Thiohalobacter thiocyanaticus: one gene and its partner. The protein of the gene in region 1 interacts with the protein of each later gene in a pairwise test. Links are inferred from orthologs where the notes say so. Each region holds a gene or a part of one and is shown in the gene's direction. Other genes may lie near its edges.

Evidence for each region.
Region 2: the proteins of trkA (region 1) and ptsN interact in binary tests that used the Escherichia coli proteins (3 or more experiments, as listed by UniProt). The link is inferred for Thiohalobacter thiocyanaticus from one-to-one orthologs.

The regions. Positions count from the first base shown.
Region 1 is NZ_AP018052.1:354,793-369,347, reverse strand. The notes cover bases 6,998-9,961. They hold trkA (Trk system potassium transporter TrkA), read left to right. Parts: upstream 6,998-7,774; coding sequence 7,775-9,148; downstream 9,149-9,961. Other genes in these bases: CFK21_RS01680 (TrkH family potassium uptake protein), read left to right, coding at 9,171-9,961; CFK21_RS01690 (sigma-54-dependent transcriptional regulator), read left to right, coding at 6,998-7,559. Also shown: CFK21_RS01720 (LysM peptidoglycan-binding domain-containing protein), read right to left, coding at 1-241; def (peptide deformylase), read left to right, coding at 465-1,004; fmt (methionyl-tRNA formyltransferase), read left to right, coding at 1,089-2,033; 16S rRNA (cytosine(967)-C(5))-methyltransferase RsmB, read left to right, coding at 2,030-3,364; CFK21_RS01700 (DUF4390 domain-containing protein), read left to right, coding at 3,361-3,933; CFK21_RS01695 (sensor histidine kinase), read left to right, coding at 3,915-6,107; more of CFK21_RS01690, read left to right, coding at 6,189-6,997; more of CFK21_RS01680, read left to right, coding at 9,962-10,622; CFK21_RS01675 (tetratricopeptide repeat protein), read left to right, coding at 10,701-11,012; CFK21_RS01670 (AmpG family muropeptide MFS transporter), read right to left, coding at 11,085-12,500; CFK21_RS01665 (potassium/proton antiporter), read left to right, coding at 12,551-14,269; CFK21_RS01660 (acetyltransferase), read left to right, coding at 14,324-14,530; CFK21_RS01655 (cytochrome c), read left to right, coding at 14,550-14,555. UniProt on the Escherichia coli protein: Part of the constitutive potassium transport systems TrkG and TrkH. May regulate the transport activity of TrkG and TrkH systems. Binds to NAD(+) and NADH.
Region 2 is NZ_AP018052.1:1,059,567-1,073,849, reverse strand. Bases 303-2,994 are described here. They hold ptsN (PTS IIA-like nitrogen regulatory protein PtsN), read left to right. Parts: upstream 303-1,257; coding sequence 1,258-1,731; downstream 1,732-2,994. Other genes in these bases: rapZ (RNase adapter RapZ), read left to right, coding at 2,657-2,994; hprK (HPr(Ser) kinase/phosphatase), read left to right, coding at 1,728-2,660; hpf (ribosome hibernation promoting factor), read left to right, coding at 881-1,210; CFK21_RS05005 (RNA polymerase factor sigma-54), read left to right, coding at 303-842. Outside these bases: more of CFK21_RS05005, read left to right, coding at 1-302; more of rapZ, read left to right, coding at 2,995-3,505; CFK21_RS04980 (PTS sugar transporter subunit IIA), read left to right, coding at 3,502-3,900; CFK21_RS04975 (HPr family phosphocarrier protein), read left to right, coding at 3,916-4,185; ptsP (phosphoenolpyruvate--protein phosphotransferase), read left to right, coding at 4,199-5,941; mgtE (magnesium transporter), read left to right, coding at 6,040-7,401; CFK21_RS04960 (DUF302 domain-containing protein), read right to left, coding at 7,555-8,061; CFK21_RS04955 (MBL fold metallo-hydrolase), read right to left, coding at 8,144-8,896; CFK21_RS04950 (TrpB-like pyridoxal phosphate-dependent enzyme), read left to right, coding at 9,087-10,436; CFK21_RS04945 (glucosamine--fructose-6-phosphate aminotransferase), read right to left, coding at 10,571-10,897; metalloprotease PmbA, read right to left, coding at 10,894-12,258; ribosome biogenesis factor YjgA, read left to right, coding at 12,361-12,930; CFK21_RS04930 (hypothetical protein), read right to left, coding at 12,983-13,315; CFK21_RS04925 (cation-transporting P-type ATPase), read right to left, coding at 13,464-14,283. UniProt on the Escherichia coli protein: Seems to have a role in regulating nitrogen assimilation.

The DNA.
Region 1 (14,555 bases):
TATAGACCAGGCTGATCACGTCCCCGGGGTAGATCAGGTGCGGATTCTCGATCTGCGGATTGATGTACCAGACCTCCGGCCACAACCAGGGGTCGCGCAGAAAGGTCTCAGAGATGTCCCACAGGGTATCTCCCTTGACCACGACATAGCGCTCCGGGTGCTGCGGGTTGAGGGCGATCTCGTCCGCACCGGCCATCAGGGTGGTGGAGGCGAGCAGGATTCCGAGCAGTCGTTTGAACATAGGCGTCCCTTTTATTCGTTCTGGGGCATGGGGATCCGGCGCAGCATGCCCGGCCCCTCCCCGGCAGCAGCCCCCCTGTCCATCACAGTTCGGCCTGCCGTGCAAAACCCTGATTTGCCTGGTGTGGAAAACCGGCGCAGGATTCCTTATATTATCGCCGTAGGCAGCGACTTACTTTAGCAATATATCCAAGTGCTTAAAAGGCATTTGTGACAGGACTCACATGAGCAGACTCGAAATCCTGCATTTTCCCGACCCCCGACTGCGCAACCGGGCCGAGCCGGTGGCCGTGGTTGACGACGAAATCCGCCGTCTGGTGGACGACATGTTCGAGACCATGTATGCCGCCCCGGGCATCGGTCTGGCCGCCACCCAGGTCAATGTCGCCAGGCGGGTGCTGGTCATCGACATCAGCGAGGAGGGCAATGAGCCCCGGGTATTCATCAACCCCGAAATCCTCGAGACCTCCGGCACCGAGGAGATGCAGGAGGGCTGCCTGTCCGTGCCCGGCATCTACGAAACCGTCCAGCGCGCCGACCGGGTCAAGGTACGCGCCCTGGACCGCGACGGCCAGTCCTTTGAACTGGAGGCCGAGGGCCTGCTGGCGGTATGCATCCAGCACGAGATCGACCACCTGGACGGCAAGCTGTTCGTGGATTACCTCTCCGGCCTCAAGCGCCAGCGCATCCGCAAGAAGCTGGAGAAGGAGCGCCGTCATGAAGGCAGCAGCAGCCCGGTGAAGCAGGCCGAGCCGGTCATCTGACCCTGCGGCTGCCCGCCTGCGGTCCTCCCCGGCGTCCGGAGCGGTTACAATGACCGCTGCCCGTTCACAGCCGTAACAGTCATAATGAAAATCGTCTTCGCCGGCACGCCCGAATTCTCCGTTCCGCCCCTGCAGACCCTGATCGACAGCGATCACGAGGTGGTCGCCGTCTACACCCAGCCCGACCGGCCCGCCGGGCGCGGGCGCAGGCTGCAGGCCGGCCCGGTAAAGGCGCTGGCGCTGGAACACGCGCTGGCGGTCGAACAGCCGATCAGTCTCAAGCCGGCCGAGACCCTGGAGCGACTCCGGGCCTGGCGCCCCGACCTGATGGTGGTGGTCGCCTACGGCCTGCTGCTGCCGCCGGCGGTGCTGGAGATCCCGACGCATGGCTGTGTGAACATCCATGCCTCGCTGCTGCCGCGCTGGCGCGGCGCGGCACCGATCCAGCGCGCCATCGAGGCCGGGGACAGCGAGACCGGCATCACCCTGATGCAGATGGACGCCGGCCTGGACACCGGCCCCATGCTGGCCAGGGCCTCGACGCCGATCTCCGACAGCGACACCGCCGCCGATCTGCACGACCGCCTGGCCGGACTCGGTGCCCGACTGCTGGGCGAGCAGCTCGAGGCCATCCTGGCCGGCCGCCTCCCCCCCGTGCCCCAGGACGAGACCCAGGCGACCTATGCCGCCAAGCTGCACAAATCCGAGGCCGACATCGACTGGACCCGACCAGCCCCGCGGCTGCTGCGCCAGGTCAATGCCTTCAATCCCTGGCCGGTGGCGCAAACCGGATTCGGCGACCGGACCCTGCGCATCTGGCGCGCCGCCTGCCTGGCGGCCGCGGGCGATCACGGCCGCCCGGGCTCTGTGCTGGCGGCCGGCCGCGAGGGGGTGGATGTCGCCTGCGGGACCGGCGTGCTGCGCCTGCTCGAGGTCCAGCTGCCCGGCGGGCGGCGCATTCCGGCCGGGGACTTCGGTCACGCCCAGACGCTGGACGGCGTCTGCCTCGGCCCGGCGGCAGGGACTTGACCGCCGACGCCTCCAGCCGGGAGCGGGCCGCCCGGGCCCTGGCCGCGGTCAGCCAGGGCGCCTCGCTCAGCAGTGTCCTGCCCGCCGCGCTGGAGGGTCTCACCGCCCAGGACCGCGGCTTTACCCACGAACTCATCTACGGCGGCCTGCGCCAGTACCAGCGCCTGGAGGCCATCCTGGCCGGCCTGCTGCGCCAGCCGCTCAAACCGCGTGATCGCGACATCCACTGCCTGCTGCTGCTGGGCCTGTATCAGCTGAGCGCGCTGGAGGTCAAACCCTATGCCGCGGTACATGCCACGGTCGAGGCCGCCCGCGCCCTGGGCAAGGCCTGGGCGGCAAAACTGATCAACGGGGTACTGCGCAACTATCAGCGCCGCGCCAGTGAACTGGAAGCACAGCTGCAAGGCGATCCGTCCGCCCGCTACAGCCACCCCGCCTGGCTGCTGGCGCGCCTGCAGCAGGACTGGCCGCACGACTGGGAAGCCATCGTCGAAGCCAACAACCGCCAGCCGCCGCTGAGCCTGCGGGTCAACGCCCGCCACGGCGATCGCGCCGGCTATCTCGAGCGGCTGGCCGCGGCCGGCATCCAGGCCGCCCCGCTGGCGCATACCAGTCACGGCATCCGACTGGAGCAGACCGCAACCATCGACCGCCTGCCCGGTTACGCCGAAGGCGACTTCTCGGTCCAGGACGGGGCCGCCCAGCTGGCCGCCCCCCTGCTGGGACTCGCCCCGGGCCAGCGGGTGCTGGACGCCTGCGCCGCCCCCGGCGGCAAGACCGCCCATCTCCTGGAGACCGAACCGGCACTGCAGGAACTGGTGGCGGTGGAACTCGAATCTGACCGCCTGCAGCGGGTGCGCGACAACCTGGACCGCCTGCGCCTGCAGGCGCGGCTGGTGCAGGGTGACGTGGGCCGGCCGCAGGACTGGTGGGACGGCGCCCCCTTCGACCGCATCCTGCTGGACGCGCCCTGCTCGGCCACCGGCGTCATCCGCCGCCACCCGGACATCAAGCTGCATCGCCGGCCCGCCGACATCGACCGCCTCACCCGGCTGCAGGCCGGGCTGCTGGACGCTGTCTGGCCGCTGCTGCGCCCGGGCGGCCGGCTGCTGTATGTCACCTGCTCGGTGCTGCGGGCCGAGAACGCCCTGCAGGTCGATGCCTTTGTCCAACGCTGCGCCACGGCCCGGCCTGCGCCCATCGCCGCCGACTGGGGCCGGGCGGACGGGGCCGGCCGTCAGCTGCTGCCGATTGTGAACGGGGTGGATGCAGCGCCCATGGATGGCTTTTACTATGCCTGCCTGGAGAAGGCGATGGACGAAGCGGCATGACCCTGATGATGGATCCCCTGCGAACCCGGCTCCCGGGCTGGCTGCTGCTGGGCTGGCTGGCCCTGACCGCCACACCGGCGCAGGCCTTTGACGTCGAATCCATCCACCCCCACTGGGACCGCGACGTGCTGCGCCTGGACGCCCGGCTGGACTTCACCCTGACGCAGGAAGCCCGTACCGCGCTGGAAAACGGCGTGCCGCTGGTGCTGCTGCTGCAGATCGAAGTGCTGGAGCCGCGCGACTATCTCTGGGACAGGGTCGTGGCGCGGCTGCGCCAGCGCTACCGCCTGAGCTATCACGCCCTGAGCGAACGCTACATCGTGCAGCGACTGAACACCGGCGTACGCTCCAGCTTCCCCTCGCTGGAAGGGGCGCTCTACAGTCTGCAGCAACTGGAGGGACTGCCGGTACTCGACCGCAGCCTGCTCCAGCCCGGACACCGGTACTACGGTCAGCTGCGGATCAGCCTGGATACCGAGGCCCTGCCCACGCCCCTGCGGGTCTGGGCCTATGTCTCCGCCGACTGGCGCCTTTCCAGCGACTGGCACCCATGGCCGCTACAGCCGTGAAACGCTTCGGTCGCGGCCTGTGGCCGATGCTGCTGCTGTTCGCGCTGCTGCTGGTGTCGCTGTCGTTCATGAGCGATGCCACCCACAACTCCGAGCGCTTCGGGCGCATGTACTCCTGGCTGCTGCTGACCAATGCCGCCGGGCTGCTGATCCTGCTCGGTCTGATCGGACGCAACCTGTACTGGCTGATCCGCCAGGTCCGCGCCGGCGCCCCGGGCGCGCGGCTGACCTCGCGCATGGTCTGGATGTTCGTGATCCTGGCCGTGGCGCCGGTCAGCGTGGTCTATTACTTCTCCCTGCAGTTCCTGCAGCGCGGCATCGACACCTGGTTCGATGTCGAGATCGAGAACTCGCTGGAAAGCGCGCTGGAACTGAGCCAGTCGGCCTTCGATGTGCGCATGCGCGACCGGCTGCGCACCACCGAACAGCTGGCCGGGGAACTCACCGAGGTGCCCTCGCCGCTGGCCCCGCTCAGCCTGTTCGACCTGCGGGTGCGCTCCGGCGCAGTGGAGTTGACCCTGCTCAGCCACAACGGCCGCATCATCGCCTCCAGCGGCCTGGAGTCGACCAGCATCGTGCCCGACCGGCCCGGTGATGCAGTGCTGCTGCAGCTGCGTCGCGGCGCCTCCTACGTGGGCCTGGATCCCAGCGGCGACGGCGGCCTGCACATCCGCGCCGTGGTGCCGGTTCCGCTGGCCACGCCGACCTCGGAGCAGCGCATCCTGCAGGCCCTGTATCCCATCCCGGAACGTCTGAGCACCCAGGCCGACGAAGTGCAGGCGGCCTATGCCCGCTACCGCGAACTGGCCTACCTGCGCAAGCCGCTCAAATACAGTTATACGCTGACGCTGTCGGTGGTACTGGTGCTCAGCCTGCTGTCAGCAGTGTGGGCCGGCTTCTATGCCGCCCGCAAGCTGGTCGCCCCCATCCGCAATATCGCCGAGGGCACCCGGGCAGTGGCCGACGGCGACTACAGCCGGCGGCTGCCCTCGACCAGCGACGACGAACTGGGCTTTCTGGTGCGCTCGTTCAACATGATGACCCGGCGCCTGGCCATGGCCCGCGACCATGCCCGGCGCAGCCAGCTCGAGGTGGAGGGCCAGCGCACCTATCTCGAGACCCTGCTCGGCAGCCTGTCATCGGGCGTGATCAGCCTCTCGCCGGACCAGCGCATCCGCACCGTCAACACGGCCGCCGAGACCATCCTCGGCATCCCGCTCAAACGCAGCGCGGGGGAACCGCTGCAGGCACTGGTGACCGCCCATCCCTTCCTGGAACCGCTGCAGGAGGCCATCGAACGCCACCGCGAGGCCTCGGGCGGGCCGCACTGGACCGATCAACTCAGCCTGTTCGGCCCCAACGGGCGCCAGGTATTGATCTGTCGCGGCGCCCGTCTGCCCGGCGACGGGGTACGCCCGGGCGGCCAGGTGCTGGTACTTGATGACGTCACCGCCCTGATCCAGGCCCAGCGCGACGCCGCCTGGGGCGAGGTGGCGCGGCGCCTGGCGCACGAGATCAAGAATCCGCTCACCCCGATCCAGCTCTCGGCCGAGCGGCTGCGGCGCAAGTACCTGCCCGGCATGGAGGCCTCCGAGGGCGAGGTGCTGGACCGGGCCACCCACACCATCATTCACCAGGTCGAATCCATGAAGGAGATGGTCAATGCCTTCTCCGATTATGCCCGCGCCCCGCAGCTGGAACTGCGGCCGCTGGCCCTCAACGAACTGGTCGCCGAGATTGCCGAACTGTACCGCGGCATGCACCCGAATGTGGAACTGGAACTGGCGCTGGACCCCGACGCCCCCTGGATCGAGGCCGATCCCAACCGGCTGCGTCAGCTGCTGCACAACCTGATCAAGAACGCCCATGAGGCCATCGGCACCGAGCAGCCCGGACAGATCCGGCTCGAGACCCGCTGCCGGGTCGAGGATGACACGCCCTATGCCGATTTGTGGGTGTGCGACAACGGCCCGGGCTTCCGCGCCGAGGTCAGCGAACAGCTATTCGAACCCTATGTCACCACCAAGACCAAGGGCACCGGCCTGGGGCTGGCCATCGTCAAGAAAATCGTCGAGGAACACGGCGGCCAGCTGCAGGCCGGCAACCGCGACGACGGCGGAGCCTATGTGCGCGTGCAGCTACGCCAGGTACCCCGACCGCAGGCCACGGCATAGGCAGCGGCCGTATCAAGTGGTTATACTCTAGGACCGGGAGCCGAACCGGCCCGGCCATAACAACCGCGCGCAGCCAAGCCAATGTCCTCAGCCCATATCCTGGTCGTCGACGATGAACCGGATATCCGCACCCTGATCCAGGAGATTCTGGAAGAGGAAGGGTACGAAGTCAGCGTCGCCGACAGCGGCGGCGCCGCCCGGCGCCAGCGTCGCACCCATCGTCCCGACCTGATCCTGCTCGATGTCTGGATGGAGGACATCGACGGCATCTCGCTGCTGCGCGAATGGGCCGAAGGCGGCGAACTGCCCTGCCCGGTCATCATCATCTCCGGCCACGGTACGGTCGAGACCGCGGTCGAGGCCACCCGCCTGGGCGCCTACGACTTCATCGAAAAGCCCATCTCGCTGGCCAGGCTGCTGCTGGTGGTCGAGCGCGCCCTGGAGGCCGACAAGCTCGCCCGCGAGGTGGTCGACCTCAAGCAGCAGCTGCCGGTGGTGCCGGAACCGGTCGGGCGCAGTGACACCCTGCAGCGGCTGCGCGAGCAGGTGCTCAAGGTCGCCGCCCACGACACCGGCGTACTGCTCAAGGGCGAACCCGGCAGCGGCAAGAAGACCTTCGCCCATTTCCTGCACCACAACAGCCCGCGCCGCCAGGGCCCGTTGGTCGAGATCAGCGTGGGCTCGTTGTCGCAGAGCAACTCGGCCGTGGAGCTGTTCGGCAGCGAGGACGAGGAACGGGTCCACTACGGGCGCTTCGAGCAGGCCAACCGCGGCACCCTCTACATCGACGACATCGGCGACATGGACGAACAGACCCAGGCGCGGCTGCTGAGCGCGCTGGAGACCCGCAGTTTCACCCGGGTCGGCGGTACCGAACCGGTGCGTCTGGATGTGCGCATCGTCGCCGCCACCCGGCATGACCTCGATCAGGCCGTGGCCGCCGGACGCTTCCGCGAGGACCTCTACTATCACCTCAATGTGGTGCCGATCCAGATCCCGCGCCTGGCCGAGCACTGCGAGGACGTGCCCGAACTGCTCAACTATTACGTCACCTTCTTCGTCGACCGCGAACACCTGCCCTACCGGCATTTCGCGCTGGCCGCCCAGAACCGGCTGCGCAACTACAGCTGGCCGGGCAACGTGCGCGAGCTCAAGAACCTGGTCCAGCGCCTGCTCATCCTCGGCAGCGGCGAGGAAATCACCCTGGACGAGGTCGAGTCCGCCCTGCAGGCCCAGCTCATGAACCGCGACAGCGCACTGGAGGACAGCACCCTGTTCGAACTGCCGCTGCGCGAGGCGCGCGAGCAGTTCGAAAAGAACTACCTGGAGCACCAGCTGCAGGAGGCCGGCGGCAGCGTGGGCAAACTCGCCACACGGGTCGGCATGGAACGCACCCATCTGTACCGCAAGCTCAAGGCGCTGGGTATCGATGTCAAGAAAGGCAGTGACTGATACCTGCGCTGAATTACACCTACTTAACCCGATATCGTATAAATGACGGAACCCACAGCATCACCGTCATTCCGGTGCAGGCCGGAATCCAGTAACCGCCGCGGCCCCTGGATCCCGGCCTGCTCCGGGATGACGTCAACTCGCACCTGTGGCAAGCGCCTATCCTGCGCGCCTTGTTTTCTGCTTCACGATCCCGACCCGACGGCAGCCCGACCATGAAGATCATCATCCTCGGTGCCGGCCAGGTCGGCGCCTCGGTGGCCGACAATCTGGCCAGCGAGTACAACGACATCACCGTGGTCGACCAGGACGCCGATCGACTGCGCGAACTGCGCGACCGGCTCGACATCGGCACCGTGACCGGCCATGGAGCCCATCCCGACGTGCTGCGCCGCGCCGGCGCCGAGGACGCCGACATGATCATCGCCGTGACCAACAGCGACGAGGTCAACATGGTCGGCTGCCAGGTGGCCTACACCCTGTTCCACACCCCGACCAAGATCGCGCGGGTACGCTCGGCGGCCTTTCTCAACGAACCGCGGCTGTTCTCGCAGGAGGCGCTGCCCATCGACGTGCTGATCAGCCCCGAGCAGCTGGTCACCGAGTATGTACAGCGCCTGATCCAGAACCCGGGCGCGCTGCAGGTGCTGGATTTCGCCGACGGCCGGGTGCAGCTGGTCGCGGTGCGCGCGGTACAGGGCGGCCCCCTGGTCGGGCACGAACTGCGGGAACTGCGCGAGCATATGCCCAGGATCGACACCCGGGTGGCCGCCATCTTCCGCCGCGGCCAGCCGCTGATCCCCGAGGGCGATACCGTCATCGAGGCCGACGACGAGGTCTTCTTCGTCGCCGCACCGAAGAACATCCGCGCCGTGATGAGCGAGTTGCGCGAACTGGACAAGCCGGTCAAGCGCATCATCCTCGCCGGCGGCGGCCACATCGGCGAACGCCTGGCCGCCGGTCTGGAACACCGTTACCAGGTCAAGATCATCGAGCGCAGCCAGGAGCGGGCGCGCCAGTTGTCGGAGGAGCTCAACAAGACCATCGTGCTGTGGGGCGATGCGGCCGACGAGGAACTGCTGCTGGAGGAGAACATCGAGAACACCGACATCTACTGCGCCCTGACCAACGATGAAGAGGCCAACATCCTCTCCTCCATGCTCGCCAAGCGCCTGGGCGCGGGCAAGGTGATGTCACTGATCAACCGCGCCGCCTACGTGGACCTGGTGCACAGCGACGTGATCGACATCGCGCTCTCGCCCCAGCACGCCACCATCGGCAGCCTGCTCACCCATGTACGCCGCGGCGACGTGGTGGCCGTGCATTCCCTGCGCCGCGGTGCAGCGGAGGCCATCGAGGCCGTCGCCCACGGCGACGCCTCCAGTTCCAAGGTGGTGGGTCGGCGCCTGGAGGAGATCAACCTGCCGGCCGGCACCACCATCGGCGCCATCGTGCGCGGCGACGAGGTCATCATCGCCCACCACGACAGCGTCATCGAGAGCGGGGATCACGTCATCCTGTTCCTGGTGGACAAGGGCCGCATCCCAGAGGTCGAGCACCTGTTCCAGGTCGGGGTGATCTTCCTGTGAAATCCGAGTTGCCGCCTCGCCCATGCAACTGATCACTATCCAGCGCATCCTCGGCCTGTTGCTGATGGTCTTCAGTACCACCCTGCTGCCGCCGGTGGGGGTCGCGCTGATCTACCGCGACGGCGCCATCGCCCCCTTTCTGGAAGCCTTCGGGCTGGTGCTGCTGGCCGGCCTGCTCATCTGGTGGCCGGCACGCCGGAACAAGCGCGAACTGCGCCTGCGCGACGGCTTTCTGATCGTGGTGCTGTTCTGGGTCGTGCTGGGCCTGGTCGGGGCACTGCCGCTGTACCTGTCACCCCAGCCGGCCATCGGCCTGACCGACTCCGTGTTCGAGTCCATGTCGGGCCTGACCACCACCGGGGCCACGGTCCTCACCGGCATCGACTACCTGCCCCATTCGATCCTGTTCTACCGCCAGCAGCTGCAATGGATGGGCGGCATGGGCATCATCGTGCTGGCGGTGGCTGTGCTGCCCATGCTGGGCATCGGCGGCATGCAGCTCTACCGCGCCGAGACGCCCGGGCCGATGAAGGACAACAAGCTCACCCCGCGCATCGCCGAGACCGCCAAGGCGCTGTGGTACATCTATCTCAGCCTCACCATCGCCTGCGCCCTGGCCTACTGGCTGGCCGGCATGAGCGGCTTCGACGCCATCGCCCACAGCTTCTCGACCGTGGCCATCGGCGGCTTCTCCACCCACGACCTCAGCATGGGCTATTTCCAGAGCGAGCTGATCGAGATGATCGCCGTGGTCTTCATGCTGCTTTCGGGGGTGAACTTCGCACTGCATTTCACCGTCTGGCGCTCGCTCAGCCCGATGCCCTACGTCCGCGACTCCGAGGTGCGCACCTACCTGACCATCCTGCTGATCACGGCGCTCATCACCATCACCTATCTCTACGTCACGAAGACCTTCGGCAGCTGGAGCGAGGTACTGCATCACGGGCTGTTCCAGGTGGTCTCGATCGGCACCACCACCGGCTTCACCACCGCCGAGTACTACAACTGGCCCGGTTTCCTGCCGGTGTTGCTGCTGTTCGTCAGCTTCATCGGCGCCTGCGCCGGCTCCACCGGCGGCGGCATGAAGGTGATCCGCTTTCTGCTGCTGCTCAAGCAGGGCGTGCGCGAGATCACCAAACTGGTGCATCCCAATGCCCAGGTGCCGGTCAAGATCAACGGCAAGCCGCTGCCGGATGCTGTCATCAATTCGGTCTGGGGATTCTTCGCGACCTATGTGGGCGTGTTCGCGGTGATGATGCTGATCCTGATGGCCACCGGCATGGACCAGGTCACTGCCTTCTCCGCCGTGGCGGCCTGTATCAACAACCTCGGTCCGGGCCTGGGCGATGTCGGCTATCACTACGGCGACATCAGCGATACCGCCAAATGGGTGCTGTGCGCGGCCATGCTGCTCGGCCGGCTGGAAATCTTCTCTTTGCTGGTGCTGTTCTCCCCGGTATTCTGGAGACGCTGAAATGCAGCGATCAGTGATCCTCACACCCGGAATCCGATCGCCGCAGATTGCGCCAACCCACAGGTTCCGAGCCAGTCCATGAGCATGATCGACAATTTCGAAGGGATGCTGGCCGCCGGCCAGGACAGTCCGCTGCTGCGCTACTCACTGGGTCTGGAATACGGCAAGGCCGGGGAGCACGCCCGGGCAGTGGAGCATCTGCGCAATGCCGTCGAACAGGACCCGGGCTATTCCGCCGCCTGGAAACAGCTGGGCGGCGCGCTGGCCGAAACCGGCGATGCCGAGGGAGCCATTGCCGCCTACGAGAAAGGCATCGAGGCCGCGGAGAACAAAGGCGACAAGCAGGCTGCAAAGGAGATGCGGGTGTTTCTCAAGCGCCTGCAGAAATAAATAAGATCGTAGGTCGGGTTAGCGTAGCGCAACCCGACAACGCCGCAGAGGCGTCGGGTTACGCCATGCGGGCTAACCCGACCTACGATCCGCAGAACGCTGGTTGAACTGCCGCGCCAGCAGTTCGCGATGATGAATCACGAACAGGGCGAGCAGAATGGTCGGCACCCCGAGGCCGGTGGTGTAGAGGAAGAAGAAGAACCAGCCCTGGGCCTCGACCACCAGCCCGGAGAAACCGCTGATGATCTTGGCCGGCAGGGTCATCAACGAACTGAACAGCGCGTACTGGGTCGCGGTATAGGCCCGGTGGGTGAGGCTGGAGAGATAGGCGATGAAGGCCGAGGTGGCGAACCCCGCGCCCAGATTGTCGGCACTGATGACCACGGCCAGCAGGCTCAGCGTGGGTGCAGACACCGCCAACAACGCGAACAGCAGGTTGGTCGCCGCCACCAGAATCGCGCCGGCGAACAGCGGCCACAACACCCCGAAGCGCGCCACCGCGAGCCCGCCCAGCAGGGCGCCGAGCAGGGTCATGGCGAAGCCGAACACCTTGGCGACGGCGGCGATCTGGTCGAGCGTATAGCCCAGATCCAGATAGAAGGGATTGGCCATCGCCCCCATGCTGATGTCGCTGATGCGGTAGATGGCGATCAACAGCAGGATGGCGGCACCGTACCAGCCGGTGCGGGTGAAGAACTCCACGAACGGCCCGATCACGGCGCGCGCGAACCAGGCGGCGATGCGCCGCGCCGGCCCGGCGCGCATGCGGTCGATGTGCAGGGCCTGGCTGATACCGGCCTCGATCTCGCTCACCCGCGCGTGGCGCACATGCGCCGGCTCGCGGATCAGCAGGGTGGTGATCACGCCCACCAGCATCAGGCCGGCCATGACCAGATAACTCAGCATCCAGGAATGCCGGCTGGCCAGATAGAGCGCGCCGGCGCCCGAGGCCAGGGTCGCGACGCGATAGCCGAACACATAGGCCGCGGCCATCGCACCCTGCTGTACATCGGCCGCCGCCTCGATGCGGTAGGCGTCGATGGTGATGTCCTGCGTGGCCGAGCAGAAGGCGATGAACAGCGCGATGCCCGCGAACATCGCCAACTGCGCGGCCGGGTCGGTCAGCGCCAGCATTGCCAGGCCGCCGCCGATGCCGAACTGGGCGGCGAGCATCCAGCCGCGGCGCTGACCGAACAGGCGCGACAGCAGCGGAAGGCGCAGCCGGTCCACCACCGGGGCCCAGATCACCTTGATGGAGTAGGTGATGCCGACCCAGGCGAAGAAACCGATCAGGCCGCGTTCGACCTGGGCCTGCGCCAGCCAGGCGGTCAGGGTGGAGAACACCAGCAGGAAGGGCAGGCCGGCGGAGAACCCGAGAAAGCACATCGCCACCACCTGCGGGCGGGTGTAGACGTGCAACGCCTCGCGCCAGCTGCGGGCGCGGGCGGTGGCGGTGGAATTGTGCGTACTCCGGCCGGGTGCTGGCATAATGACCGGCAAGCTTACCAGATCAGCCCCGCATCCGAGCAGCTTCCCCTATGGACATCGTCAATCAGCTCATCCTCGTCGCCGCCGCGCTGCTGCTGATCAGCATCCTGGTCAGCGTGCCCTCGCGCCGGGTCGGGATGCCGCTGCTGCTGGTGTTCCTGGCGCTGGGCATGCTGGCCGGCGAGGAGGGTCCGGGCGCACTGCGCTTTCACAACTACCAGGCCGCCTACATGGTCGGCTCGGTGGCGCTGGCCATCATCCTGTTCGACGGCGGCCTGGGCACGCGGGCCGCCACCTTCCGCGTCGGCCTGCGCCCGGCGCTCAGCCTGGCCACGCTGGGCGTGATCATCACCGCCGCCGTCACCGGGCTGGTCGCGAGCCTGGTGTTCGAACTGAACTGGCTGCAGGGACTGCTGGTGGGCGCGATCGTCGGCTCCACCGATGCCGCGGCCGTGTTCGGCCTGCTGCATGCCCAGGGCCTGCGGCTCAAGGAACGCGTCAGCGCCACGCTGGAGATCGAGTCCGGCGCCAACGACCCCATGGCCATCTTTCTCACCCTGGCGCTGGTGGAACTGCTGGCGGCCGGCGCGACCCGGCTGGATGCCGGAGTCGTGGTGCTGCTGGTGCAGCAGATGGGACTGGGTCTGGTACTGGGCTATGGCGGCGGCCGGCTGCTGGTCTATGTCATCAACCGGCTGCCGCTGGCCACCAGTCTGTATCCGCTGCTGGCCCTGGCCGGGGCGCTGGTGATCTTCTCCGGTACGCTGAACCTGGGCGGCAGCGGCTTTCTTGCCGTGTATGTGGCCGGCCTGGTGCTGGGCAACCGGCCGCTGCAGGCCAATCTGGGCATCCAGCGCTTTCATGACGGCATTGCCTGGCTGGCCCAGATCGGCATGTTCCTGATGCTGGGCCTGCTGGTCACGCCCAGCGCCCTGCTGGCGGTGGCCCTGCCGGCGCTGGCAGTGGCCCTGGCCCTGATCTTTCTCGCCCGCCCCCTGGCCGTGGTCATCAGCCTGCTGCCGTTCGGCTTCCCGCTGCGGGAACAGGTGTTCGTCGGTTGGGTGGGGCTGCGCGGGGCGGTGCCGATCATCCTGGCCCTGTTCCCGCTGCTGGCCGATCTGCCCAATGCCCAGCGCTATTTCAATGTCGCCTTCTTCGTGGTGCTGGTCTCGCTGGTGCTGCAGGGCTGGACCCTGGCGCCGCTGGCCCGCCGGCTGGGCCTGGAAGTGCCGACCACACCGGGCTGGCACCGGCGGCTGGAATTGGATCTGCCGGGCCAGCTGGATTACGAAATGGTGGTCTACGTCCTCAGCGGCGACAGCCCGGCGCTGGGCGAGACGCCGGCCACCCTGCGGCTGCCGCCGGGGGTGGGGGTGGCGGGGCTGATCCGCGACAACGCGGTCACCGCCGGTTGCGAAGCGGTCCGGCTGAGCGTGGGCGACCACCTGCTGCTGCTGGCCCGCAGCGACGACGTCGAGACACTGGACCGGCTGCTGACCACCGAGAAGGTCCCCGAACACCTGCGTGAGTCACGCTTCTTCGGCGAATTCGTCCTCGATGCCCGTGCCACCCTCGGTGACGTCGCCGGCGTCTATGGCGTGGAGGTGCCGACGGACAAGCGCGACGCCAGCCTGTCCGAGGTACTGGCCCGCGCCTTCAAGCGCCGGCCGGTGGTCGGCGACCGCCTGCCGCTGGGCCATCTGGAACTGGTGGTGCGCGAGATGGAGGGCGAGACCATCACCCGGGTCGGCCTCAAACTGATGCACTGAGGGCGGCGGCCGGCGCTTTGGCGCTGATCCGGGATTGTGGTGTAATGCACCCACATGAATACCGATTGCCCACCCGATCCTGCTGCGCTGCAACTGGCGGAGGCGGTTCGCGCCGCCTGCCTCCGGGCCCTGCGCGAGGCCCATCAGGAGGCGGCCATCAGCGGGCTGTGCAGCGAGGGCGCGCTGGAAGCGGCGATCGGCGCCGTGCAGCAGCTGGATCTCAGCACCCTCATCACGACCGGCCACGGATCTTCTCCCTGATGCCTGCGAGGGCCCCGCAATGCAA
Region 2 (14,283 bases), 710 kb from region 1 along the record:
TGGAGATCCAACTCAAGCAACTCGATCCCGACACGCCCTGGCGCGATACCGCATTGAAACTGATCCAGCAGCACCTGGATCTGCTGGGCGGGCGCGACTACCAGCAACTGATGCGCCGCCTCAAGCTCAGCCAGGAGCAGCTGCAGCAGGTCATCGGCCTGATCCAGACACTCAACCCGCGGCCGGGCTCGGCCATCTCCACCGCCACCGCCGAGTACGTCATCCCCGATGTCTTCGTCCACAAGGACAAGAAGGGGCAGTGGCGGGTGGAACTCAACCCGGACGCCGTACCCAAGCTGCGCATCAATTCCCAGTACGCCGGGATGGTGAAACGGGCCGACAACAGCGCCGACAACAATTACCTGCGCAACCACCTGCAGGAGGCCCGCTGGTTCATCAAGAGCCTGCAGAGCCGCAACGAGACCCTGCTGAAGGTGGGCCGTTGCATTGTCGAGCGGCAGCGCGCATTCTTCGATTATGGAGAAGAGGCGATGAAGCCGCTGGTGCTGCGCGACGTGGCCGAGGCGGTGGAGATGCACGAGTCGACCATCTCGCGGGTGACCACCCAGAAGTACATGCATACCCCGCGCGGTATCTACGAGTTCAAGTATTTCTTCTCCAGCCATGTCGGCACCGCCGACGGCGGCGAATGTTCCGCCACCGCCATACGGGCCATGATCAAGAAGCTGGTCGCGGGGGAAAACCCCGCCAAACCCCTGAGCGACAGCAAGATCGCCGATCTGCTGTCCGAGGAAGGTATCAACGTCGCGCGGCGCACGATCGCCAAATACCGCGAGGCGATGGCCATTCCGCCATCCAACGAGCGCAAGCGCCTCGCCTGAACCCATATACACATCATCCGCACTTAAGGAGTGGCACCATGCAAATCATCCTCACCGGTCACCACGTTGACATCACCGACGCCCTGCGCGACTACGTCAACAGCAAAATGGAGCGCCTGGAACGGCACTTCGACAGCGTGACCGATGTCCATGTCGTACTGAGCGTGGAGAAGCTGCGCCAGAACGCCGAAGCCACCATCAACGTCAACGGCGGCAAGATCTTCGCCGACAGTACCGACGAGGATATGTATGCGGCCATCGATGCCCTGGTCGACAAGCTCGACCGGCAGGTGGTCAAGCACAAGGAAAAGCTCAAGGATCATCACCGCGCCGAAGGCAACAACGTCAAGACATCCACCGCGGAATGAACCCGGCGCCGGGCGTCAGCGCCCGGCAGGAGGACACAGCGGAGACCATGAACATCACCGAACTCATCAGCCCGCAGCGGGTCGTCGCCGGGCTCGGCACCACCAGCAAGAAACGCGCGCTGGAACAACTGGCCGAACTGCTCGCCGGCCACGCGCCCAGCCTGACTCCGGAGGAGATCTTCGACAGCCTGATCGGGCGCGAACGCCTGGGCAGCACCGGGCTGGGCCAGGGCGTGGCCCTGCCCCACGGCCGTCTGGCCGGCCTCAGCGAGCCGGTCGGCGCCTTTGCCAGCCTGGACCCGGCCATCGATTTCGATGCCATCGATCACCAGCCGGTGGATCTGATGTTCGCGCTGCTGGTGCCGGCAGAATCCACCGACGAACACCTGCAGATCCTGGCTGACCTGGCCCGGCGTTTCAGCGACAAGACCTTCACCGACGATCTGCGCCGCGCCGCCACCGGCGAGGAGTTGTACCAGCGCTTTCTGACCCAGGACGCCCGGCAGCGCGAATCGGCATGAGCAGGCATCTGACCGTGGGCGAGCTGTTCGATGCCCTGCAGCGGCGCCTCGGTCTGGCCTGGGTCAGCGGTGACCGCGAACGCCCCCTGCACTTCGACAGCACCGACGACGCCCAGACCGGCTCCCTGGTCGGACATCTTAATTTCATCCACAACCATTGCATCCAGATCATCGACCGGATCGAGCTGGCCTATCTGGACGATCTGGAGCCCGACCGCCGGCGCGAGGCACTGGCTCACCTGTTCAGCCCGGTGACCGACGCCGTCATCCTCGCCCACGAGGCACCGCCGGCCGACCTGCGCAAGGCTGCAGCGGCCAGCGGCACTCCCCTGCTCACCTCCACCCAGCACGGGCCGGAACTGATCAATCACATCGAGTACTACTACACCCATTACCACTCCACCAAGCTGGTGATCCACGGGGTGTTCATGGAAGTGATGGGCATCGGCCTGCTGATCACCGGCGACGCCGCCATCGGCAAGAGCGAGCTGGCGCTGGAGCTGATCAGCCGCGGCCACCGCCTGATCGCCGACGACAGCCCCGAGTTCGCCCAGGTCGCCCCGGATATCCTCAGCGGCAACTGTCCGCCGGTGCTGCGTGACTTCCTGGAGGTGCGCGGCCTTGGTATCCTCAACATCCGCGCCATGTACGGCGAGAGCGCGATCAAATACAGCAAGTACCTGCGCCTCATCATCCACCTGCAGCAGATGAGCGACGACGAACTGCGCCAGATCGACCGCCTGCGCGGCAGCTATCACACCCGGCGCATCCTCGAGGTGGAGGTACCCGAGATCACCCTGCCGGTGGCGCCGGGCCGCAACCTGGCAGTGCTGGTCGAGGCCGCCACCCGCAAGCATATCCTGACCATGCGCGGCCACGACGCCGGCGAGGAACTGATACAACGACAGCGGGAACAGATGCAGCCTTGAAACTGATCATCGTCAGCGGGCTGTCGGGCTCGGGCAAGAGCGTGGCCCTGAACACCCTGGAAGACCTGGGCTACTACTGCGTGGACAACCTGCCGGTGGCGCTGCTGGAACCGCTGGCCCGGGAGTTGACCGCCGCTCGCCAGACGCGGGCCGCCGTGGGCATCGACGCCCGCAACCACCGCCAGGACCTGTCCCGCTTCCGCGACATCCTCGCCGGGCTCGAGACCCAGGATATCCAGGTCGAGATCGTCTTCCTGCAGGCCACGGACGAGACCCTGCTCAAGCGTTTCAGCGAAACCCGCCGCAAGCACCCGCTGACCAGCACTGACACCACCCTGGCCGACGCCATCCGCGGCGAGCGCAACCTGCTCGAACCGATCGCGAGCAGCGCCACGCTGCACATCGACACCACCCATACCAATCTGCACCAGCTGCGCGATCTGGTGCAGGAGCGGCTCTCCGACACCCGGCCCGACGCGCTGTCGCTGCTGTTCAAATCCTTCGGCTACAAGCACGGACTGCCCGACGATGCCGACTTCGTCTTCGACGTACGCTGCCTGCCCAACCCGCACTGGGTCCAGGGCCTGCGGCCGCTCACCGGCCGCGACCAGGCGGTAATCGCCTACCTTGAGGATCAGCCGCCGGTGGATGCCATGTTCCAGGAACTTTGCCGCTTCCTCGACGACTGGCTGCCGGCCTTCGAGAAGGAGAACCGGCGCTACCTGACCGTCGCCCTCGGCTGCACCGGCGGCCAGCACCGCTCGGTATACATGGCGGAAAGGCTGGGCAAACACTTCGCCGGCCGATATCCTTCCGTGCTGGTCCGTCACCGGGAGCTGTCATGAGCGTCGGTCTGCTGATCATCACCCACGGCGAAATCGGCAAAATGCTGCTGCATACCGCCACCCACATGCTCGGCGTGTGCCCGCTGGAGACACGCGCACTGAAGGCGAGCTTCGACTGCGACCCCGACGCGATACTTGCCAGCGCCATCGAATCCGGCCGCGAACTCGACACCGGCATGGGCGTACTGATCCTCACCGACATGTACGGCTCCACCCCCAGCAACATCGCCACCCGGGTGCAGGAACACGTCAGCGCCAGTGTGGTGTCCGGCATCAACCTGCCCATGCTGGTGCGGGTGCTGAACTACCCGCGCCTGAGCCTTCCGGAGTTGGAAGAGAAGGCCTTGTCAGGCGGGCGCGACGGCGTGCTGCTGTGCCACCCGCAGGAACACTGACCCCAGGATGATGCAATGCAGAAAAAAGAACTCACCATCATCAACAAGCTGGGGCTGCACGCACGTGCCGCGGCCAAGCTGGTTACCCTGGCCTCGGAGTTCGACAGCAACATCCAGATCGCCCGCAACGGCCAGCAGGTCAACGGCAAGAGCATCATGGGCATCATGATGCTGGCCGCTTCCAAGGGCACCACCCTGGAGGTGAGCGCCGAGGGCAGCGATGAGACCGAGGCCATGGCGGCCATCGAGAAGTTGATCGGGGAGCGTTTCCATGAATCGGAATAAAGGTGGCTGACAGGTGACGGTGCAGCTTTCCGGCATCGGCGTCTCCCGCGGCATTGCCATCGGCAAGGCCCATCTGCTCGAACGCGATCACCTCGACGTCACCGAATACCGTATCAACGCTGACCTGATCGACGCCGAGGTCGAGCGCTTCCGCCGCGCGCTGGGCGGCGCCCGCGAACAGCTGCGCGGCATCCGCGGCCGTATCCCGCCCGACACCAGCGCCGATATCGTCGAGTTCATCGATACACACCTGCTGATGCTGGAGGACTCCACCCTCACGGTTGCCCCGGAGCTGCTCATCCGCAAGCAGGGCATCAACGCCGAGTGGGCGCTCAAGCAGCAGCGCGACGCCCTGGTGCAGGTGTTCGAAGCCATGGACGACGCCTACCTGCGTACCCGCAAGGACGACATCGACCATGTAGTCAGCCGTATCCAGCGCCTGCTCGTACACGACGAGAACGTCCAGGACCTCAGCGCCATCGATCACCTCAGGGGCACCATCGTGCTGGCCGACGAACTGACGCCGGCCGACGTCGTACTGCTCTATCACCAGGGTGTAGCCGGCTTTGTCACCGAGTACGGCGGGCCGCTCTCCCACACCGCCATCGTCGCCCGCAGCCTGCGCATCCCCACCATCGTCGGCGTGCACAATATTCACCGCTACATCCAGGACGGCGAGACCCTGGTCCTGGACGGACAGGAGGGCATGGTGCTGGCCGGCGCCGATGCCCTCATGCTCGAACACTACCGGCAGCGCCAGCACCAGGACCAGGAGCGTGCCCATACCCTGGTCAAGACCCGCCTGGAGCCGGCCTGCACGCTGGACGGGGTCTGCGTGCGGCTGTTCGGCAACATCGAACTGACAGAGGACGTCGAAGAGATTCTGGATGCCGGTGCCGAAGGGGTGGGCCTTTACCGTACCGAGTTCCTGTACATGAACCGCGAGGACACACCGGACGAGGACGAGCAACTCGAACACTACCGGGAAGTCATCGAGCAGATGCAGGGTCGGCCGCTGACCATCCGCACCCTGGACCTGGGCGCCGACAAGGCACTCGACACCGAGGCTGCCCATCACTGCACCAATCCCGCCCTCGGCCTGCGCGCCATCCGCCTGTGTCTGCACGACCCGGGGCTGTTCCGTCCCCAGCTGAAGGCGGTGCTGCGGGCTGCGGCCCTGGGCCCGGTTCAGATGATGCTGCCCATGCTCTCCAGCCTGGGCGAACTGCGCCAGACCCTGGCCCTGATCGATGAGGTCAAACATGAACTGACCGTCGAGGGCAAAGCATTCGATCCGGCCATGCCGGTCGGCGGCATGATCGAGGTGCCCGCGGCCGCACTGGCAGCGGACATGTTCGCCGCCGAACTGGATTTTTTGTCCATTGGGACCAACGATCTGATTCAGTATACCCTGGCCATCGACCGGGTCGACGACGAGGTGAATTATCTCTACGACCCCAGTCATCCGGCGGTGCTGTACCTGATCCGGCACATCATCCAGGCCGGTGTCCGCCATCAGGTGCCCGTGTCCATGTGCGGCGAAATGGCCGGCGACCCCCTGTACAGCCGGCTGCTGCTGGGCCTGGGACTGAACAGCTTCAGCATGCAGGCCTCCTCTCTGCTCGAGGTCAAGGACCTGATTCGCCATACCCGGCTGGACCGGATCACGGAACCGGTGGAGACCCTGATGCACACCTGGGACCCGGACCGGCGGGCCGAACTGCTCGAGCAGATCAGGAACCTCCTATGCACGTGATACCGGCCGTGAAAAAACCTGCGACAGGATGACGCCCGCCGACCGACCCTGCTAAACTGCGGCGGAATCAAAGTCTTGCCCCCCAAGGATCCCGCCGCATGGCTGACAGCCACAAGGAAACCGCCCAGGCCCAGGACCATCTGCACAAGGTCTCGGACGCGCTGGCCTCGGGCGCGGCCAGCCGGGTGCGGCGGCTGATCCACAACCTCCGCCCGGCGGAAATCGCCCACGTCCTCGAGTCCATCCCCAAGGACCCCCGCATCATCCTGTGGGAACTGGTCGATCCCGATGACCGCGGCGAGGTGCTGCTGCATGTGGGCGACGAGGTCCGTTCCGGCCTGATCAAGGAGATGGAGGCCGGCGAACTGGTCGCGCTGACCGAGAACCTCGACACCGACGACCTGGCCGACCTGCTGCAGGACCTGCCGGGCACCGTCATCCACGAAGTGCTGCGGTCCATGGACCTGCAGAACCGCCATCGGCTGGAATCGGTCCTGTCCTATTCCGAGGACACCGCCGGCGGCCTGATGAACGTGGATACCATCACGGTCCGGGCCGATGTCAGCCTGGACGTGGTGCTGCGCTATCTGCGCCTGCGCGGCAACCTGCCGGACCTGACCGACAGCCTGATGGTGGTCGACCGCAACGATCGCTATCTCGGCCTGCTGCCGCTGTCCACCCTGCTGACCATGGACCCGGAACTGAGCGTGGCCGAGGTGATGGTGCGCGACGTCGAGGGCATCCAGGCCGAGACCACGGCGGTGCAGGTGGCCAAGCTGTTCGAGGACCGCGACCTGATTTCCGCCCCTGTCATCGACCAGAACGGCCGGCTGGTGGGCCGCATCACCATCGACGACGTGGTCGACGTCATCCGCGACGAGGCCGACCACTCACTGATGAGCATGGCCGGCCTGAACGAGGAAGGCGACATCTTCGCCCCGGTCTTCTCCAGCACCCGGCGCCGCTCCATCTGGCTCGGCATCAACCTGATGACCGCCTTTCTCGCCTCCTGGGTGATCGGCCTGTTCGAGGCCACCCTGCAGCAGATCGTCGCACTTGCCGTGCTGATGCCCATCGTTGCCAGCATGGGCGGCATCGCCGGCAGCCAGACCCTGACCATCGTCATTCGCGGCCTGGCGCTGAACCAGATCGGCAAATCCAACTCACGGCTGTTGATGACCAAGGAGCTGGCCGTGGGCGCGCTCAACGGGATATTGTGGTCGGTCGTGGTCGCGGTGATCGCCGCGCTCTGGTTTCAGAGCGCACAGGTGGGCATCATCATCGGTGCGGCCATCATCATCAACCTGGCCGTCGCGGCGCTGGCCGGCTTCAGCATTCCGCTGGTGCTGCAGCGCATGGGCATCGACCCGGCGCTGGCCGGCAGCGTGCTGCTGACCACCGTCACCGACGTGATCGGCTTCATGGCCTTTCTGGGACTGGGGACGGTGTTCCTGCTGTGATTTCCACACAGGTTGGGCTGAGCCACGCGAAGCCCAACCTACAATGGTTTGTCATTGCGAGCGCAAGCGTGGCAATCTCGTAATGCAGAGGCGATCGGTTGGAGGTTGCCACGGCGTTTCACGCCTCGCAATGACAGAGAAATCAAGGGTTCGCTAGAACGCCCCCTTCGCCCCCGCCTCCATGATCCGCAACAGCTTGTCGTTGATGCCCCGGGCCATTTCCTCCATGTCAGGCGGCAGCGGGGTGTTGTCGATGAGCAGGTTCAGGTCCAGCATCATCAGCCAGGTCTTACCTTCCGAGTCCTCCACCAGGGCGATGCGGCAGGGCATGTAGGCGGCGAAGATGGCGTTGTGCATGACCATGCGATGGGCATCGCCGGGATTGCAGAACTGCATGATGTGCAGCGGCCCCGAATCCACGCCCCGGGCCTTCAGTTCCTCGGACACCGGCTGATGCGCAACAATCTTCATGTTCAGTTCGGCCGCCTTGGAACGCATGAAGTCCATGGCGTCATCGACGCTGACCCCTTCCTCCAGCGGCATCTTCACCACGGTCTGGGAAATATCGAAACGCTGGATGCCGTTGTCGGCGGCCTCCTCGGCGTGAGCGGAAAACGCCAGGCCCAGCGTCAGCAACAGGCCAGTCAACAGATGTCTCATCTCGGCTCCTTGTCGGAATGGTTATGGATCGATCTTAGTTGATCCCGGCGGATGCGCAACAGCGCGCAGCGCGGACACTGCATCAGCCCTGGTCGTGGCGTACACAGGGCGCCCGGTACTCCTCCGGCACGTTCGCCGGACAGGCGCCGCATTGCTGGTTGCCGGGCACGGCGAAGTCGATCTTGCGGGGATAGGGCAGGTCCATGTTGTCCATGATCTCGACGAACTCCTCCAGCGTCTTGCCATTGCCCAGACGAGGATTGCGGTTCTTCTCCTGACCGATGGTGGTGATCTGGCGACCCTCGTAGTCGTGGCAGGGATAGACCAGGGTCTCGTCGGGCAGGGTGAAGAACTTGTCATGGATGCTGCGGTAGAGGGTGGCGGCATCGCCGGACTGGAAATCGGTGCGCCCGCAGGCCTCGATCAGCAGGGCGTCGCCGCTGAACAGCATTTTGTGGGTGCCGCTGTCGATCAGGTAGGCATGATGATGGTCGGTGTGCCCCGGCGTGAACAGGGGGTGGATTTCGATATTGCCCACCCGGAAGGGCTCGCCCTCGCGTACCCCGATATCGGTGCAGGGCAGCTGATCCACCGCCGGGCCGACGATGTGGCTGCCGGTCAGCTCCTTCAGCCTTCTGGCCCCGGTCAGGTGATCGGCGTGGATATGGGTATCCAGGGTGAAATCCAGTTTCAGTCCCAATTCCTGCAGCACGGACAGGTCCCGCTCCACCGTGTCCAGTACCGGATCGATCAGGGCGGTCCTGCCCGTATCCGGGCAGTGCACGAGATAGGTATAGGTGGATGAATCCGGTTCGATCATCTGGCGAAACAGCATGCAGCCTCCTTTCGGGGTGATTACGTGGACTCTACTGGCGTCTATAAGGGGAATGGCCGTAAAATACAAGCTTCACCACAATAAACAAGCGGTTAATAACAAGTGCAGCAAGTCCCGGCTTGACCCGGGTCATTCCGTGCCCGGCGCCCGGGCGCTTTAATTGCCACCGGATATTCAGGGAGAAGCCGCCATGCAGACCAAGATCCTGCTCGACGAGAAAGACATCCCCACCCACTGGTACAACGTCATCGCCGACATGCCCAACCCCCCGGCCCCGGTACTGGCGCCGGACGGGAGTCCGGTGCCGCCGGAGGCGTTGCTGGCCATCTTCCCCGAGGCCCTGGTCGAGCAGGAGGTCAGCGACAAACGCTGGATCGAGATCCCCGAGCCGGTGCGCGAGATCTATCAGCTGTGGCGGCCGTCACCCCTGTGCCGCGCCCACCGGCTGGAGGCGGCGCTGGGCACACCGGCGCGCATCTATTACAAGTACGAGGGCGTCAGTCCTGCCGGCTCGCACAAGCCCAACACCGCCGTGGCCCAGGCCTGGTACAACAAACAGGCTGGCATCAAGCGCCTGGCCACCGAGACCGGTGCCGGTCAGTGGGGCTCCTCGCTGGCCCTGGCCGGGCAGATGTTCGGTCTCGACATCCGGGTCTACATGGTCAAGGTGAGTTACGAGCAGAAACCCTTCCGCCGCTCCATGATGCAGACCTGGGGCGCCGAGGTGCTGGCCAGCCCCACCGACCGGACCGAGTCCGGCCGCCAGATCCTGGCGGCGGACCCCGACTCGCCCGGCTCGCTCGGCATCGCCATCTCCGAGGCGGTGGAAGAAGCCGCCTCGCGCGAGGACACCAACTATGCCCTGGGCTCGGTGCTCAACCATGTGCTGCTGCACCAGACCGTGATCGGCCTGGAAGCCAAGAAGCAGTTCGAGCAGGTCAACGACTATCCCGACGTGGTGCTGGCCCCCTGCGGCGGCGGCTCCAACTTCGGCGGCGCGGCCTTCCCCTTCCTGGCCGACAAGGCCGCCGGCAAGCAGGTGCGGCTGGTGGCGGTGGAACCGGCCTCCTGCCCCACGCTCACCCGCGGCCACTATGCCTACGACTTCGGCGACACCGTGGGCCACACCCCGCTGATGAAGATGTACACCCTGGGCCACGACTTCGTCCCGCCCGGCATCCACGCCGGCGGTCTGCGCTACCACGGCGACTCGGCCCTGGTCTCGCAGCTCTACCACGAGGGTCTGATCGAGGCGGTGGCGGTGAAACAGCTGGCCACCTTCGAGGCCGGGGTGCAGTTCGCCCGCGCCGAGGGCATCATCCCCGCGCCGGAGTCCAACCACGCCATCCGCGCCGCCATCGACGAGGCGTTGAAGTGCAGGGAGAGCGGCGAGGCGAAGGCGATCTTCTTCAATCTGTCCGGTCACGGCCACTTCGACATGGCCTCCTACGACCGCTACTTCAGCGGCGAACTGGAGGACTACGAATATCCGGAAGAGCAGATCAACGCCGCACTGGAGCGGCTGCCGAAGGTGGGTTAAAACGCCCCGAAGCCTGACATGGACACATGATCCATGCAGGTCGGGTCAGCCGCAGCGTAACCCGACACAAACGCGGGCCATTGTCGGGTTACGCCCTTTCGGGCTAACCCGACCTACGAGATCGATCGAAGAATTCAGGAGACAGAAAGGATCTCGGCTTTCCCGTCGGACCTGTCGATTACGAGTTCAAGCTCGCAATAGGCGGGCTCACTCGCCGGGTCATCGCCGCAGCTGCAGCCGGCCAGGATCTGCTGGAAGAACACACCCACCCGCAGACGCAGGGCAGCGTCCGCTTCCGCCTGCCGGATCAGGGTCAGCGTCAGCCCCCGGGTATCGGCGTGCCCTGTATCCGTAACGAGGGGGAGGGAATCCGGCCCCAGGGCGCTCAGTTCATCCTTCAATACCTCGGCAAAGTCCGTCCGACCCCAGGCCGCCAGGCTGGCGGTCAGCCGCGGCTTCACTCGCCCGCCACGGTCATGGACTCGATCAGGATCGAGCCGGTGCGGATGTTGCCGCGGGTTTCCAGGTCGTTGCCGATGGCGACGATATTCATCAACATCTGCTTGAGATTGCCGGCCACGGTGATCTCCTCCACCGGGTACTGGATCCGGCCGTTCTCCACCCAGAAGCCGGCCGCGCCGCGCGAGTAGTCGCCGGTGACCAGGTTCACGCCCTGCCCCATCAGTTCGGTCACCAGCAGGCCGGTGCCCATCTCCCGGATCAGGTCGTGGATGTCCTTATCGCTGGTATCCACGCTCAGGTTATGCACGCCGCCGGCATTGCCGGTGGTCTCCATGCCGAGCTTGCGCGCCGAATAGCTGTCCAGGATATAGCCCTGCAGCACGCCGTCGGCGACCAGGTCGCGCGCCAGCGTCGCCACGCCCTCGTTGTCGAAGGGCGCGCTGCCCAGCGCCCGCGGCAGGTGGGGCTGCTCGTAGACATGCATGAAGTCGGGGAACACCTGTTTGCCCAGGTGATCGAGCAGAAAGCTGGACTTGCGATACAGGTTGCCGCCGCGGATCGCACCGGTGAAGTTGCGCAACAGGCCGGTGGCCACCTCAGCGGCAAAGATCACCGGCACCTGGCGGGTGCCCAGACGACGGCCGTCCAGCCGCCGCACGGTGCGCTCGGCGGCCATGCGGCCCACGGCGTCGGCGTCCTCCAGCTCCCCGCTCAGGCGCGAGACCGTATACCAGTAGTCGCGCTGCATGTGCCCGCCCTGTTCGCCGATCAGCGCGCAACTCAGGCTGTGACGGCTGCTGGGGTAGCCGCCGAGAAAACCGTGGCTGTTGCCGTAGACCCGCAGACCCTGATGGCTGTTGACCGTCGCCCCCTCGGAATTGGTGATGCGCGGGTCGGTGTCCAGACCGGCGCGCTCGCACTCGCGGGCGATGTCGATGGCCTCATCCGCGGACAGATCCCAGGGATGGTAGAGGTCCAGGTCCGGCACTTCGCGCGCCATGCGCTCGGCCGGGGCCAGGCCGGCGGCGGTGTCCTCGCTGGTATAGCGGGCGATGTCGCAGGCCGCCTGCACCGTCTCGCGGATGGTCTCGGGGCGGAAGTCCGAGGTGCTGGCCGAGCCCTTGCGCTGACCGAAGTAGACGGTCAGGCCCAGGCCGCGGTCGCGGTGGAACTCCAGCGTCTCGACCTCGCCCTTGCGCACCGTCACGCCCAGGCCGACATCCATGGACACGGCCGCCTCGGCCGCGCAGGCGCCGGCGGCACCGGCCTGTTCCAGGATCTCCCCCACCATCCGTTCCAGACGGCCGATATCAGGCAGGGTGGTATCGTGGGTCGCGGGCTCGGGATTCTGCTTGCTCATGAAGGACTCTCTACGGATTCACCAGACGGCCATGGTAAAGGAATGTCCGTCCCCGCCCAAGACCGGCCGTGGCATACCCTGCAGCGTGCCGGGTATGCTATCTTGAATCCATCCCTGTACCGCAACCCGCCCGCCCCCATGCACAAGCAACCGGACCCGGCCCCAGAGCAGGAAAACGACGAGGGCCCCAGCAAATCCCAGCTCAAGCGTGAGGCCCATGCCCTGCTGGAACTGGGCCGCACCCTGGTCGAACTGCCGGAAGGGCGGCTGGCCGCCCTGCCGCTGGACGACAAACTGCGCGACGCGGTCCAGCTTGCCCGCCGCATCCACGCCCGCAGCGGGCGCAAGCGTCAGATCCAGTACATCGGCAAGCTGCTGCGCAACGGCGACCCCCAACCCGTGATCGATGCCCTGGCGGCCATCCAGCAGGAAGACCGACGCGCCGCACGCGCCTTCCACCAGCTCGAGGACTGGCGCGAACGTTTCATTCACGAGGGCGACGACGCGGTGGGCGACTGGCTGGCGCAGTATCCCGATAGCGATCGCCAGCACCTGCGTCAGCTGATCCGCCAGGCACAGAAGGACTACAGGGAAAACAGAACAAAGGGACCGCGCGCGCTGTTCCGGTTTCTGCGTGAGGTGGCGGCATCACACACCGCGGACGAACCCTGAATTACCCTCTCCCAGGGCGGGAGAGGGCGAAGGGACAGCTGGAGAATCAGATTCAGTCGCGACTGTAGGGTGCGGCACCGGGCTCGGAGATTTCGCTCTCCTCCGGCGGCGACAGCCGGCCCTCGCCTTCGAAGGCGCTGAACTCACTGCTGTCGAGATGACCGTCCTGGTTGGCATCCGCCTTGTCCCAGTTGGCCTCCAGACCCTTGTGCGCGCCGGCCTCCTCGGCACTGATGTAGCCGTCACCGTCGCGATCCAGGGTCTCGAAGGTCATCGCACCCATTTCGTTCTCATCCGACATCATCGCCTTCTCGCCGGCGGAAGCGGTTCCACCCAGCACCAGCAGCGCGGCTGCCAGCCCGGAGATCATCGTGTATCTGGACATTGCCTTTCTCCCTGTTATTGGGTTGCCAAGGTCTTGCACGAAGGAAGTATAGCCGGCCGCTGCAAGCCTGCCGGGCGGGAACGGGGCCGGCGGGCGGAGAATCGCCGGAAGCTGATATAAATCAACCGGCGCGGCCTGCCGGCAGCCGTCACGGCACCCGGCGCCGCAGCCGCCGGAAAACGGCCTTCTCCAGTTCCACCAGCGCGAACAGCACCGCCCCGAAGGCCAGGATGATGCCCCATTCCCCCCAGCCCAGGGCGGCGGTCCCGAACAGGAACTGCAGCGGCGGGGCATAGGTGAACAGGCCCTGCAGGATGACCAGAACGCCCACGGCGATGAGCACGGCGCGGCTGCCCAGCAGGCCGGTGCGGTTGAACACCGGCTCCAGGATGTAGCGGCTGTTGAACAGGTAGACCAGCTCGCCCATGACCAGGGTGTTGATGGCCACGGTCCGCGCCACCTCCACCGCCGCGCCCTGCCACTCCAGCCACAGGAAGTGGCCGAAGGTCCCCGCCAGCAGCAGCGCCGAGACGAAGACCACGCGCCAGATCAGGAAACCCGACAGCACCGGCGTACCGGGCGGCCGCGGCGGGCGGCGCATGACCCCGGGCTCGGTGGGCTCGAAGGCCAGCGCGAGTCCCAGGGTGACGGCGGTGACCATGTTCACCCACAGCACCTGCGCCGGCATGAGCGGCAGGGTCATCCCCAGCAGCACCGCGGCCATGATGGTGAAGCCCTCGCCGCCGCTGGTGGGCAGCAGGAACAGGATGGCCTTGCGCAGGTTGTCGTAGACGGTGCGGCCCTCCTCCACGGCATGAGCGATGGAGGCGAAGTTGTCGTCGGCGAGCACCATCTCGGCGGCCTCGCGGGCGGCTTCGGAGCCCTTGATGCCCATGGCCACCCCCACATCGGCACGCTTGAGCGCCGGGGCGTCGTTGACCCCGTCGCCGGTCATGGCCACCACCTGG